Regions from separate parts of the Paenibacillus sp. FSL K6-1318 genome, predicted to be linked through region 3. Evidence: riboswitches for the same ligand, from Rfam matches in the RefSeq annotation. Region 3 holds a riboswitch; each other region holds the start of a gene.

Region 1 (4,269 bases), 270 kb from region 3:
CCTCTCAGACGGAAGCGGTGTGCATCCCTGGGACATTTGAGTTGATTATGCGTGGAGATCAGCAAGGGTATCTCGAAGCGGTACGAGAAGGCTTACAGCAGATTGCTGAGCAGTATCCGGGTAAAACGGTAGTGGCAGCCCAACTGTCTATGGCTCCCGCCGCTGCACAGGTTACAGTAGATCGCGGTATTCCAATCCATAGCCCGCTGGCATCGCTTGCAACGTATTTGGAGAAGAATTTGGGCGTGACTCCGCAATGAAATCACTTACTGACAAACACCATTAATTAACGAGGTGAACTAATATGCGTTTCCTCTATATTATTGTACTGTTCATAGTGGGTTTTGCCTGCTCTGCATTTCTATATGGAGGAGCTCCTAAACTCAGTGACGCCCTCCTATTTGTTATCGCAGGCATTCTGTATAAGATATGGACCCGGAACAATTATAAAGCTAATTCTGAAGAACCTGGAGAGCGCTAGCCTAGTTTAAAATACAATCATGTCACAGAATCAAAACAAGCCGTCCCTCTCTGTCATTTCAGAGAAGAACGGCTTTATCTCTATATCAGACTGCCCAGCTTACGCTGTAATGACGCCTAGGAGCGTGTCCGATATTCCTCGGCCTTTTCCTGCATGCCCGCTGCTACAGCCTCATTCTCGGACAATCCTTTGTCCGCCGCAAAGGTACGAATGTCCTGCGTAATGCGCATGCTACAGAACTTCGGACCGCACATCGAGCAGAAATGAGCTTCTTTGGCCCCTTCTGCTGGCAGTGTCTCATCATGGTAGGACATCGCACGTTCAGGGTCCAGTGACAGGTTGAACTGGTCACGCCAGCGGAACTCGAAGCGTGCCTTGGACAATGCATCATCCCGGCGCTGAGCACGTGGATGGCCTTTCGCCAGATCGGCGGCATGAGCAGCGATCTTGTAGGCGATAACCCCTTCGCGCACATCATCCTTGTTGGGCAGGCCCAGATGTTCTTTAGGCGTAACATAACAGAGCATGGACGTGCCGAACCAGCCAATCATGGCCGCCCCAATGGCGGACGTGATGTGATCGTATCCTGGCGCAATGTCAGTCGTTAGCGGCCCCAGCGTATAGAACGGTGCCTCTTTACATATCTCCATCTGCAAGTCCACATTCTCCTTGATCTTATGCATCGGCACGTGCCCCGGACCTTCGATCATCACCTGCACATCATGCTTCCACGCGATCTGCGTCAGTTCCCCGAGCGTAGCCAGTTCCGCCATCTGCGCTTCATCGTTGGCATCGTAGATACTGCCTGGACGAAGTCCATCTCCCAGTGAAAATGCCACATCATACCTTTTCATAATCTTGCAGATTTCTTCAAAATGGGTGTACAAAAAATTCTCCTGATGATGCGCAAGGCACCATGCCGCCATAATGGACCCGCCTCGAGACACTATGCCTGTCATCCGCTTGGCCGTCATCGGGATATAACGCAGCAGTACGCCTGCATGAATCGTAAAGTAGTCCACGCCCTGCTCTGCCTGCTCAATGAGCGTGTCACGGTACAACTCCCAGGTCAGCGCTTCCGCTTCGCCATTCACCTTCTCCAGCGCCTGATAGAGCGGCACCGTGCCAATCGGCACAGGTGAATTGCGGATGATCCATTCCCGGGTGGTATGAATGTTTTTGCCTGTGGACAGATCCATCACCGTATCCGATCCCCAGCGTACTGCCCAAGTCATCTTCTCCACCTCTTCCTCGATGGAAGAGGATACGGCAGAATTACCAATGTTGGCATTGATCTTCACGTGAAAATGACGACCGATCAACATCGGCTCACTCTCCGGGTGATTAATGTTGGATGGCAGAATGGCCCGTCCACTCGCCAGCTCCTGCCGTACAAATTCCGGTTCCACGCCTTCACGAATAGCGGCGAACTCCATCTCTGCCGTAATGACTCCCTGCCTCGCATAATGCATCTGAGTCACGCAGCGTCCTGGCTGTGCTCGCAGCGGTTTGCCACGCAATCCAGGGTACTCTTCGGCGCCGGCTCTCTTCCCTCCGGGCTTCAGTCCGTTATCCTCCGGTTTAACCGTACGGCCTTGATAAGCCTCGACATCGCCACGCTCCGTGATCCAACGAGTGCGCAGTGCTGGTAGACCTGCACGGATATCCGCATGAAATGCGGGATCGGTCATGGGGCCGCTCGTATCGTAGACACGCAGCGGTTCGTTATGCTCCACCCCTTGGGGAGTATTCGTGTCATGAAGGGCTATCTCACGCTCCGGAACAGCAATGTCCGGCCGTGAGCCCTGAATGTAGACTTTGCGGCTACCGGGAAAGGGCTGAACCCGTGCGGTCGTCCCTGTTTCCTTTTCCACCGGCTGACCGTTATGTTCCTGTTCCATCGCTTGTTGTCCCGTTTGATTTCCTTTACTCATGTTCGCTCATCTCCTCCTTAGTGTTCATTCGCTTGGCTTGGTTGGTATCATCATTAGCTTGGTTACGTACCTGTCCCAAATCATGCGCAATGCAGAGAAGAAAGAGCGATCCTACACCAGACCAGAGGAGACATCATTCATGTACAGTTAACAACAGACGGAGGCTGCCACAGATCATGAATCTATGGTGACTTCTCTCTCATCATCCAAGCCCACTTTCGCAGGTTATTGAAAAAGGAGCCCTAGAATCCGCTTCTATATCGCCCGTTCACTGTATATAAAAAAAGCCGGCCCCCGAAGGAACCGACTTTTAATGTCCATCACCAATAATGCACCTTCATGCAGCTCCTTACGGAGACTACAGGGGTCACATCATGTGGTGTTTGTGGTCATATCGCCGATTACTTCCCTACGCTGGTATGATCCAGATCAGGTGCAAAGGGTCCGGAATCTCATGCGATTCCGTCTCAGTCCGGACAATTCGGACTCCCCCAGTAACGTTAACAAGTTGCAGCATACACATGCCGCCGTTCATATTCAATGCAGCTGGCCCCGATGGGCCGTCCATAACAGATTAGCGCAACCGGAACATAAAAACAACCTTTATATTCCAAATGATCAACTCCATTGGAGACGAACCTTACATCAACATCAGGATAACATGAGGCCCATCTGCGTAGCGGCTTCCTTTAATACAGGCGCATATTCATGCAATGTCTCCTGTGAAAGTCGACTGACAGGACCCGATACCGAGAGGGCAGCTGCTATATTACCTCTGCGATCCATAATCGGTACCGATACCGCGGCAGCCCCCGGCTCACGCTCCTCATAACTCGTGGCATATCCGTTATCCCGGATGTCTCCCATCTGCGCCAAATACACCGCAGGATCAATAAACACTGGCCATTCCGGTCCATTCATCAGCTCTTCACGATCCTCGTCCGTGGCAAAAGCCATCAGGACTTTGCTGGAAGCCCCCACAGACAACGGGAGTCTAACACCAACGGGAGCGACACGGCGGATCGCCTGATCACTTTGCACCGCCTGAATCCGAATCCGTTCACTGCCATCTCGCAGGTACAGACTTACCGTCTCCCCCAATCGATCTCTCAGTCGCTCCATCGCAGGCAGCAATAGAATAGCCGGATCATCACTGCGGGACATATGAGCTGACAGTTCCCAGATTCGGATGCCAAGTCGGTACTTCTCCGTTGCCGCATCCCGGATCACAAATCCTCGATCCTCCAGCGTTGCCATCAAGCGATGCACTGTACTTTTGTGCAGCCCAATCTGACTGGCAATCTCGGTGAGTCCCAGATCACTGCGTGTGGTAAAACATAATAATATATCCAGCGCCCGTTCCACAGCCCGGACGGTTAACTTACGATCTTCCATGGCATAATGCCCTCCTCATGTTTCATCACATGAAACTTGGTTACATAAATTATATGAGAAACGGTCTCATCTGTAAACCAAAAAGAGCCAAATTCAGAATAGGCCAAAGTGTAAATTTTTCCTTTTTATAAGACTTAATCCCCTGTAATTTGCACACTAAGGTAATGTTACCCATATATCTTAAGAACTATATAACAATTGCGTAACAAATGCCCTCAATCAATTGACTTTGACTATATTGGAACATACGATAAAGATATATTACATTAAGATATCGCTCTGAAGCAGGCTATTGAAATAGACGGAATTCTCTTTTCATGTCGTTGTTATCTTCAACTGAACTTCAAAGGAGGGGCATTCATGTATCCAACATCCCAGAGCGAAGCCCCGCTGCAAACAAAAGTGTCCGATCTGCCCTCTTCGCTATCACCGAGGCTGATTCGGTTCAAACATATTATC
Region 2 (4,269 bases), 530 kb from region 3:
CGTTAAGCACAATGTCATCATTTCATTCCGGCTGTGGAATCTGACGCAGGATAACTTCACGAATGCTCAGATGAATCGAAATCGGGAGACTCTTGAAGTACTGGAACGTGAATTCAATCTGGACTTCCGTATTGAGGAAAAAGTAGTTCCAGGCAGCGGGGTCAAAATTGCCCCGAATGTATACCTGAATCAGGACCATGAGTTCCAGTGGCCAAGTCTGGATGCACCCGAAGATGACGGCAAAGGCTTTTGCCATGCGCTTCGCGGTCAGGCAGCTGTACTTGTAGACGGAACGGTGGTTCCATGCTGTCTCGATGGCGAGGGTGTCATTAATCTCGGTAACGTGCACGAGAAGTCATTCTCGGAGATTATTGAGGGTGAGCGAGCGAACAATCTGGTATATGGTTTCTCCAAGCGCGAAGCTGTGGAAGAGTTGTGTCGAAAGTGCGGGTATCGTCAGCGGTTTGGAGCCTAGAATATATTAGTGAGTATACTTAACTCTCTATAAGATCACGTTGTCTGTAACAGATGATGTGGTCTTTGTTGTGTTATTGAGGTTGTAAATAGAGCATATCCGAAGTTGATATCAGTACATCACAAGTAGACACGATACCGCAAAACATGCTGAAACATCAGGTTCTATGCTGGAAAATGATTACGTGACCTAATGATTATTCTCGTAACATTCCTTTATTTGGTAGGATCAGGGTAGGTTCTGAAAACAGAGATTTCTCTCTTAGTTTATATGAAGACAAGTCTCTGCTTGAACCCATTCAATCCAAATAAGGGAGGATGTTTATTCATGAAAAAGATGTTGACGGTATTGTTGTCGGTTGGTCTGCTTGCTTCTGCATTTGGTGCAATTCCGGTGTCTGCAGCTCCCGAGATCGTGAAGACAACGATTATTGTTCCTAAAGGAACGACGTATGATGGGAAAGGCAAAAGTGTTGCTGCAGATCCCAAAACATTAGGAGATGGCAGCCAGGCCGAGAACCAGAAGCCTATTTTCCGATTAGAAGCAGGAGCTACGTTAAAAAATGTTGTGATTGAAGCACCAGCTGCGGATGGCGTGCACTGTTATGGCAACTGCAATATTGAGAATGTAACCTGGAAGGATGTCGGTGAGGATGCGCTCACGCTGAAATCCGCAGGGACTGTAAATATCACGGGTGGTGCAGCGTACAAGGCCTATGACAAAGTGTTCCAGATGAATGCATCTGGTACGATTAATATTAAAAATTTCAGAGCGGATGATATCGGCAAGCTGGTGCGTCAAAATGGCGGAACGTCCTATACGGTCACGATGAATGTGTCCAACTCGGACATTTCCAATGTGAAGGATTCCATCCTGCGGACAGATAGCAGCTCTACTGTAGGTAAAATCACAAATACACGTTATTCCAAAGTGCCAACGCTGTTCAAGGGCTTTGCTTCAGGGAAAACGAGCCAGTCCGGAAACACGCAATATTAAAGGATTGCCACAAATACCCATCTGATGTACATTAGAAGCAATGAAATAAGTGAACCGGGAGCTCAATGAAGTTGGGCTGAGAGAGTGGCCTTGTGCCGCTGACCGTACATCTGATCTGGGTAATGCCAGCGTAGAGAACATGGATTTACAATGTGTAAGGGTGAAATGTGCAAATTAATGAGGAAAACAACATGACTTCTTTCAGCTGCGGTGGTTGGTCTGCTGCAACGGAGAGGGAATGATTGATAATCCGTCTTTTCGACATCCATCCAATACATCGTTGTGAGGATTGTATCCTGTGCGTAAGGCCTGCCCGGAACCGGGGAGGCTTTTTTTGTTTACTTTTATAACCCCCACAGGGAGCAGAGGAAGGAAGTAGAGAACATGGGAGCAACAGCAGGCAACAAACGATTGAAACTAACGGATATTCTGGTAACCATCGTGATCGCAGTGGTGTTTGGGGTGATCTACAAGATATGGGGACCTACGTATGACCTGATGAAACCATTCGGCGTTCATGCGGAGCAGATGATCTACGGCATGTGGTTTATGGCGGGCACGTTTGCTTTTGTTATCATTCGTAAACCAGGTGTGGCGATTCTTGCTGAGGTTGCGGCTTCAACGGTGAGTGCTTTTCTAGGCAGTGAATGGGGCATGTCCACACTGGTGTATGGTCTGTTGCAAGGACTGGGAGCCGAGATATTCTTCGCCGCATTTCTGTATCGTAAAACCAATCTGTTTGTCACGTGTCTTGCAGCCATAGGAGCCGCCGCGGCTTCGCTCTTGCTGGATTACCAGTACGGGTATATTGATTCACTCTCGGTGTGGAACTATACGTTATTTATTGGGTTCCGCTTTATTGGAAGTATCCTGATTGCCGGAGTGTTCGCTTATTATCTCGCCAAAGCATTGGAACTGACAGGTGTAACGCGTTCGCTCAGACCGGTATCCAAACAAGATTATGAGGCTCTGGATTAGATGAACGGGGAAGGGAATTCGCAAGCGGTAAGTGTGACGAATCTAAGATGCAAGTTCCCGGGAGAGAAGGCCTTGGTATTCCAAGGCTTGTCTCTCTCTGTGCGTCAAGGGGAGAAAGTGTTGTTGCTTGGACCGAGCGGCTCCGGGAAATCGACGTTATTACAAATATTGAGCGGTCTGATACCACGTTCAGTTGAGATCCCGATGAAATGTGATGATATCCAGGTTCCGACAAAGGCCGGAGTGGTCTTTCAAGACCCGGATACCCAGTTCTGTATGTCCTATACGGATGAGGAGATCGCATTTGTGCTGGAAAACCGGAATATTCCGCGTGAAGAGATGGCGGGGCTGATTGAATATTATCTGGATCAGGTGGGGTTATCCTTTGAACAAAATCGGACATTGATTCAATCGATGTCTCAGGGGATGAAGCAGCGTCTTGCGATCGCTTCGATGCTTGCCATGGACCCGGAGGTGTTGTTTCTGGATGAACCCACTGCACTGCTGGATGATGCGGGGACTTTCCAAGTGTGGGATACCGTCAAACGGATTGCCAGTGACAAAACGTTAATTATCGTTGAACATAAAATCAATGAGATTGTCGATATGGTCGACCGCATCGTTGTGATATCACCTGAAGGAAAGATCGTGGCAGATGGGCCAGCACAGCAGGTATTCACGGATGAACGTGACAAGCTGAAGGCTTATGGAATCTGGTATCCGGGCGTGTGGGAGGAGCGCGAGCAGGCAACCAAGGAAGAACAGGAAAGTATCTCTGGAGAGCTACAAATGTGTGTGGATCAGAGCTTTCCGAGCTTGGAAGCACAGCAATCGTCTGGTTTATCCGAAAGAATGGGGATATTCCCCCTATCTAATGTATCATCCTTATCGCATGTAGCGCCGCTCTATCAGCCTGCACTGGATTTGCAGCAGTTTACCGGATGGCGTGGGAAAACATCCTCCATTCAGGTGGAACAGGCCAAGGTATGGCATGGAGACTGGATCGGTGTTGTGGGAGCCAATGGTGCAGGCAAGAGTTCATTGTTATTATCCCTGATGAATATTTTGAAGACGACAGGTCACTATGAGGTGGATGGTCATCCCTCTGGCAAAACGGAGCAACTCGCAGATCGAATTGCGTTTGTATTTCAGAATCCGGAATTTCAATTTGTGACCAACACCGTCGCGGAAGAAGTGGAATTCTCTTTGCTTGGGGGCAGGCTTACTACAAAAGAAAGACATGACAGGACTGAGCATATGCTGAAGCAATTTGGGCTAATCGATCTGTCCGAGCGTCATCCTTACCAATTATCGATGGGGCAGAAACGACGCTTGAGTGTTGCCTCCGCACTGGTGAGAGAGCAGCGTATTTTGCTGTTGGATGAACCTACATTTGGACAGGATGCCCGTAATACGTTTGCCATGCTGGCACAACTGGAGCAATTGCGGCGTGAAGGAACAGCCATCGTTATGGTTACCCATGACCGTGAGATTGTAAAAAGATATTGCACCCGAATCTGGACGGTGGATGACGGGAGGTTATCTGATGCAACTGTCGTTTCCTCACCGTGAAACCTGGCTTCATGCCGTCAATCCCGGCTTGAAGATGATTATACTGACATTGATGTTTGTCTTTGTTATCCTTATTCACAATCTGAATGTAATGGCCAACGTCGCGGTAGCTATGTTGCTGTTACTGTGCTGGACAGGCCACCCGTGGTACAGATTGCTCCTGTATGCATCACCATTCATTCTGGTATTTATCTCTACGTCTACAGGTATGATGATGTTTGGTAAGGGAGAGACCACGTGGTATAAGT
Region 3 (4,269 bases):
CATGACTTGACGGTGGACATTTTTTTGTATCGTTACTCTGTTCTAACGAACTTGACACACGCTATTCATCTCCATTTCTGTATGTTTGAAATCTAACGAATCCTAGAGACGTTATTGTAGGTAATTAGCTTCAAATCAAGATCTCGTTGCAGTTTCTTAACCTAATAACGCCGCTGAAATTCGTTAGATTTTTCATTCCTTAAAAACCGGCCTAATAAGGTGTTCTAGATTCGTTAGGGCTGCAATAATGGTGGCAAGTGCCCTATCTTTGCCTCTCTGATCACCTTTCATTAAAAGTGAGAATATGATCTATTCATTTGCACAAGATTGCCCAGGAAATACTCTGGACCCCGTTGAATCACACACTTTTGTTAACGGCAGGCAATACAGGCCCGTTGTCCTTGATGAATTTACCGAATACATATCGCACGAGTGGTCCCAGAATGATTAACTGATATGGAAGCGCCAGGCTGAAGTTGCGAGCGATCGTCTGAAGATAGGTACAGAATATGGAACCCCCACCTAATTGGTCTGCAAGATACGCTGAAATCATTCCATACATGGACATGATCAGAACCATGCCAATCACCATGAAAAATGACATGACGAGCACACCCAAAATCTTGTTGGACTTGTCGAAGGGCAAGGAGAATGCAATCTTTCTCGCCACAGGGCCAACAATGAAAGACTCCACCAGAAACGCGATGACAAAACATAATATGAATTGAAGCAGTATCTCAAGCGGGGACATCTTACCGAGTAACCCACTGTGCCATAGATTGAAGAACATCATGACTATTACCATCCCTATACACATCATTAATCCGAAAATAATTTGTTCCTTCTTGCTTATTGGCAATTCTCTCATCCTCTCTGTTTATCTTCGTAATTATAGAGATGAGGAAAGCCTCCACATAAGTGAACATTCTGTGAACTACATAATAATTGGATGGTTACTCCAGCTGAATTTCACACGTGTAGATATGAACAATCCCCACTTGACAACTAGGTTTTATAAATCTATCATACTCCTTAATATGTCAGGTAACATTTTCCGGTTACATTAACGGATCATAAGGGGGATTACTACGATGAGTTTTCAAAAGCGCATCGACCACGTCGGCATTGCCGTTCGTGATCTGGATACCACACTCCTTTTCTATACGGAGGTTGTCGGATTGGAACTGAAAGACCGCGTGACACATACAAACGGCGTCATTCAGCTTGCCTTCCTCGGCTTCAATGGAAGTAACGAGACAGAGATTGAGTTAATTCAAGGGTACAGCGACAAGCTGCCTGCCGAAGGAACTGTGCACCATTTTGCCATCCATGTGGATGACCTTGATTCTGAATACAAACGCATCCAAGCCACCGAAGCCGAATTTATCGATGGAGAAATCATCACACTGCCTAACGGTTACCGTTACTTCTTCATCTATGGTCCGGAGAGAGAATGGATCGAATTCTTCCAACGTTAAGTACATCAGCAGTGTGTGGACAATTAGATCGGTTCAATAGTGACCTGTGTAAATCCTTTAATGGATGGAATGCTCTACTCGGACCGCACGCTATCCAGTTCCTGACTGGACACGTTCCACCGGCTGGCCTATAATTACACCTAGTAATGCCCGTAACTTCATAGTTTCCCAGGGGAGTCGGAATTGGCCGGCTGAGAGTGTATCCCACCAAGATACTAACCCTTAGACCTGATCTGGATCATGCCAGCGTAGGAATCGGAGTATATCGAAATGGCACAGCCCTATGGCTGAACGCCACCTCTCTAACGCCTGCACGCGTCCCGGAATACGGGGCGCTTTTTTTGTTACTATCGGAAAGTATACGTTTGGAAGCATCGCCTTTCTGATATTGCAAGAAAAACTGCCGCTAAACGCGGTCTGGCTTCCTTGAATGACATCGATGGACGTTTTACTTACGTTCAAAAATAACGTCATCCGGATCTCAACTGGTATAAATCTGTCGATTTATGCAAGATGATTGGATATGAAGCCAAGGAGTACCCCGTGCCAATCGGCCGGACATACCGAAGGAGAGAATCAAAGATGAATTGGCGTAAAACAATGGGACTGTTGCTCTTATGCGTACTACTGGTGACGGTGGCCGCATGTGGCGGCAAAGAAGCTGCCCCGGCAGAACAGAACGGCAGCAAGAATGCGGAAAGCAGCAACGAAGGTGACACTGCCGCCCTGAAAGATATTAAAGTGGTGCTCGACTGGACACCAAATACGAATCATACCGGCCTGTATGCGGCCGTGGATCAAGGTTTTTATAAGGCCGAAGGCTTGAACGTGGAGATTGTACAACCAGGTGCTGGTGGCGCGGATACGATGGTTGCATCAAATGAAGTGCCTTTTGGCGTAAGTTATCAGGAGAGTGTAACTCAAGCCCGCACACAGGGTGTTCCACTCGTCTCCATTGCAGCAGTTATTCAGCATAATACATCCGGGTTCGCTGCTCCGGCGGATCGGAATATTAAATCACCGAAAGATTTCGAGGGTAAAACTTATGGCGGTTGGGGCTCCCCTGTTGAAGAAGCCGTGATGCAATCCATTATGGAAGGCGACGGAGCTGATGTATCCAAAGTGAAAAACATTAACATGGGTGACGCTGACTTTTTCACCGCAATAAAACGGGACATTGATTTTGCGTGGATTTTCTACGCTTGGACGGGGATTGAAGCCGAACTGCGCGGAGAACCGATCGACATGTTATATGTGAAGGATTATTCAGATGCACTGGATTACTACACGCCTGTCCTCGTAACGAACGAGCAGACGATTCAGAACGATCCTGAGCTGGTGAAAGCATTCCTGAAAGCCACCTCCGAAGGATATCAATACGCGATTGATCATCCCGAAGACGCAGCGAACATTCTGATCAAAGCTGTACCGGATCTGGACAAGGAATTGGTGCTGGCAAGCCAGAAATGGCTTAGTCCAAAGTACACGGATGACGCCCCGCGTTGGGGTGAACAAAAACAGGAAGTGTGGCAGAACTACACTGACTGGATGTTTAGCAAAAAACTGCTGGATGAACAGATCGATGTGAGCAAAGCATATACGAACGAGTTTTTACCCCAATAAAAATTGCTTAAGTTTAACTTTTTTACACAAGAACGAAGAGTGCAGAACCCATCTGAAGAAGCGAAGTGTTCGCCTTTATCCCGGATTTCCCCATTGAAAATGGATTCAAGAAATCTGGGGATAACAGTGATCGGAAGAGGGTACTGCAATCGGAGTGATAAGTGTAAACCTGGTTCAATTCATGCAATTTATCACGAAAGGAGCCGTGATCTCTCATGGCAAGCACACTACTTAGCATTCAGGTTATTCCGAAAACGCCAAATGGCGAGAATTCTTATCCTTACGTAGATCGCGCCATTGAAGTCATTCAGCAATCTGGCCTGAAGTATCAGGTGAACGCGCTCGACACCACGATGGAGGGGGAACTGGAGGAACTGCTCGAGGTTGTCCGTAAAATGCACGAGGTACTCGTGGAGGCTGGCAGCCCAAGCATCATCTCTCAGATCAAAATCGCCCATAGCCCAACCGGCTTCAGTATGGACACCCTGACGGAGAAATATCGCTAATGCATGCCTATTTCAAAAGTGTATGGCCGCCCTTTGTGGCGGTTATTCTCTTTATAGCAATATGGCAGGGAGCTGTCTCCCTGTTCCATATTGAGAAATGGATGCTGCCAGCACCGTCCGATATCGCCCGCCAAGCGGCATCCCAGGCCGAGCGACTTGGCATGCATGCCTCCGCAACCATTCAGTTAACGCTGATCGGATTCGCGGCTGGCACAGCGGTCGGATTGCTGATTGCGATGGTGCTGCATTTGGTCCCTTTTCTCAAGTCAGCCTTGTATCCTTTACTTATTCTTAGTCAAAATATCCCGACCATCGCGCTGGCGCCGCTCCTATTGATCTGGTTCGGATTCGGGCTGTTGCCCAAGCTGATTACCATCATCCTAGTCTGCTTCTTCCCTGTCGCAGTGGCGGCCATGGACGGCTTGACCCGTACCGACGCGGCGATGATGAACTATATGCGCATGGCTGGTGCGAAACGTCGCCAGATCTTCTGGAAGCTGGAGCTTCCCCATGCGCTGCCATCCGTGTTCTCCGGTGTCAAAATCGCCGCTACCTATAGCGTGATGGGTGCCATCATTGCCGAATGGATTGGTGCAGACAAGGGTATTGGTTATTATATGATGCTGCAAAAGTCGGCTTATCGCACCGATCGTCTATTCGTG

What was found. A riboswitch is a leader RNA that binds a small molecule or an ion and turns the genes downstream of it on or off. The one in region 3 is predicted to bind thiamine pyrophosphate.
Region 1: another riboswitch for thiamine pyrophosphate. It lies ahead of thiC (phosphomethylpyrimidine synthase ThiC); the one in region 3 lies ahead of NYE45_RS02210 (ABC transporter substrate-binding protein).
Region 2: another riboswitch for thiamine pyrophosphate. It lies ahead of NYE45_RS04385 (ECF transporter S component); the one in region 3 lies ahead of NYE45_RS02210 (ABC transporter substrate-binding protein).

What each region holds. Positions count from the first base shown of each region.
Region 1 is NZ_CP150270.1:720,733-725,001, reverse strand. It holds gene NYE45_RS03360 (aspartate/glutamate racemase family protein) at 1-260, shown strand, start outside; gene thiC (phosphomethylpyrimidine synthase ThiC) at 598-2,382, opposite strand; TPP riboswitch at 2,805-2,918, opposite strand; gene NYE45_RS03350 (IclR family transcriptional regulator) at 3,067-3,810, opposite strand; gene NYE45_RS03345 (alpha/beta hydrolase) at 4,171-4,269, shown strand, end outside.
Region 2 is NZ_CP150270.1:989,577-993,845, forward strand. It holds gene NYE45_RS04375 (radical SAM/SPASM domain-containing protein) at 1-475, shown strand, start outside; gene NYE45_RS04380 (pectate lyase) at 803-1,471, shown strand; TPP riboswitch at 1,516-1,624, shown strand; gene NYE45_RS04385 (ECF transporter S component) at 1,856-2,449, shown strand; gene NYE45_RS04390 (ABC transporter ATP-binding protein) at 2,450-4,021, shown strand; gene NYE45_RS04395 (energy-coupling factor transporter transmembrane component T) at 3,996-4,269, shown strand, end outside.
Region 3 is NZ_CP150270.1:455,237-459,505, reverse strand. It holds gene NYE45_RS02220 (hypothetical protein) at 359-793, opposite strand; gene NYE45_RS02215 (VOC family protein) at 1,092-1,478, shown strand; TPP riboswitch at 1,639-1,751, shown strand; gene NYE45_RS02210 (ABC transporter substrate-binding protein) at 2,061-3,101, shown strand; gene NYE45_RS02205 (thiamine-binding protein) at 3,317-3,607, shown strand; gene NYE45_RS02200 (ABC transporter permease) at 3,607-4,269, shown strand, end outside.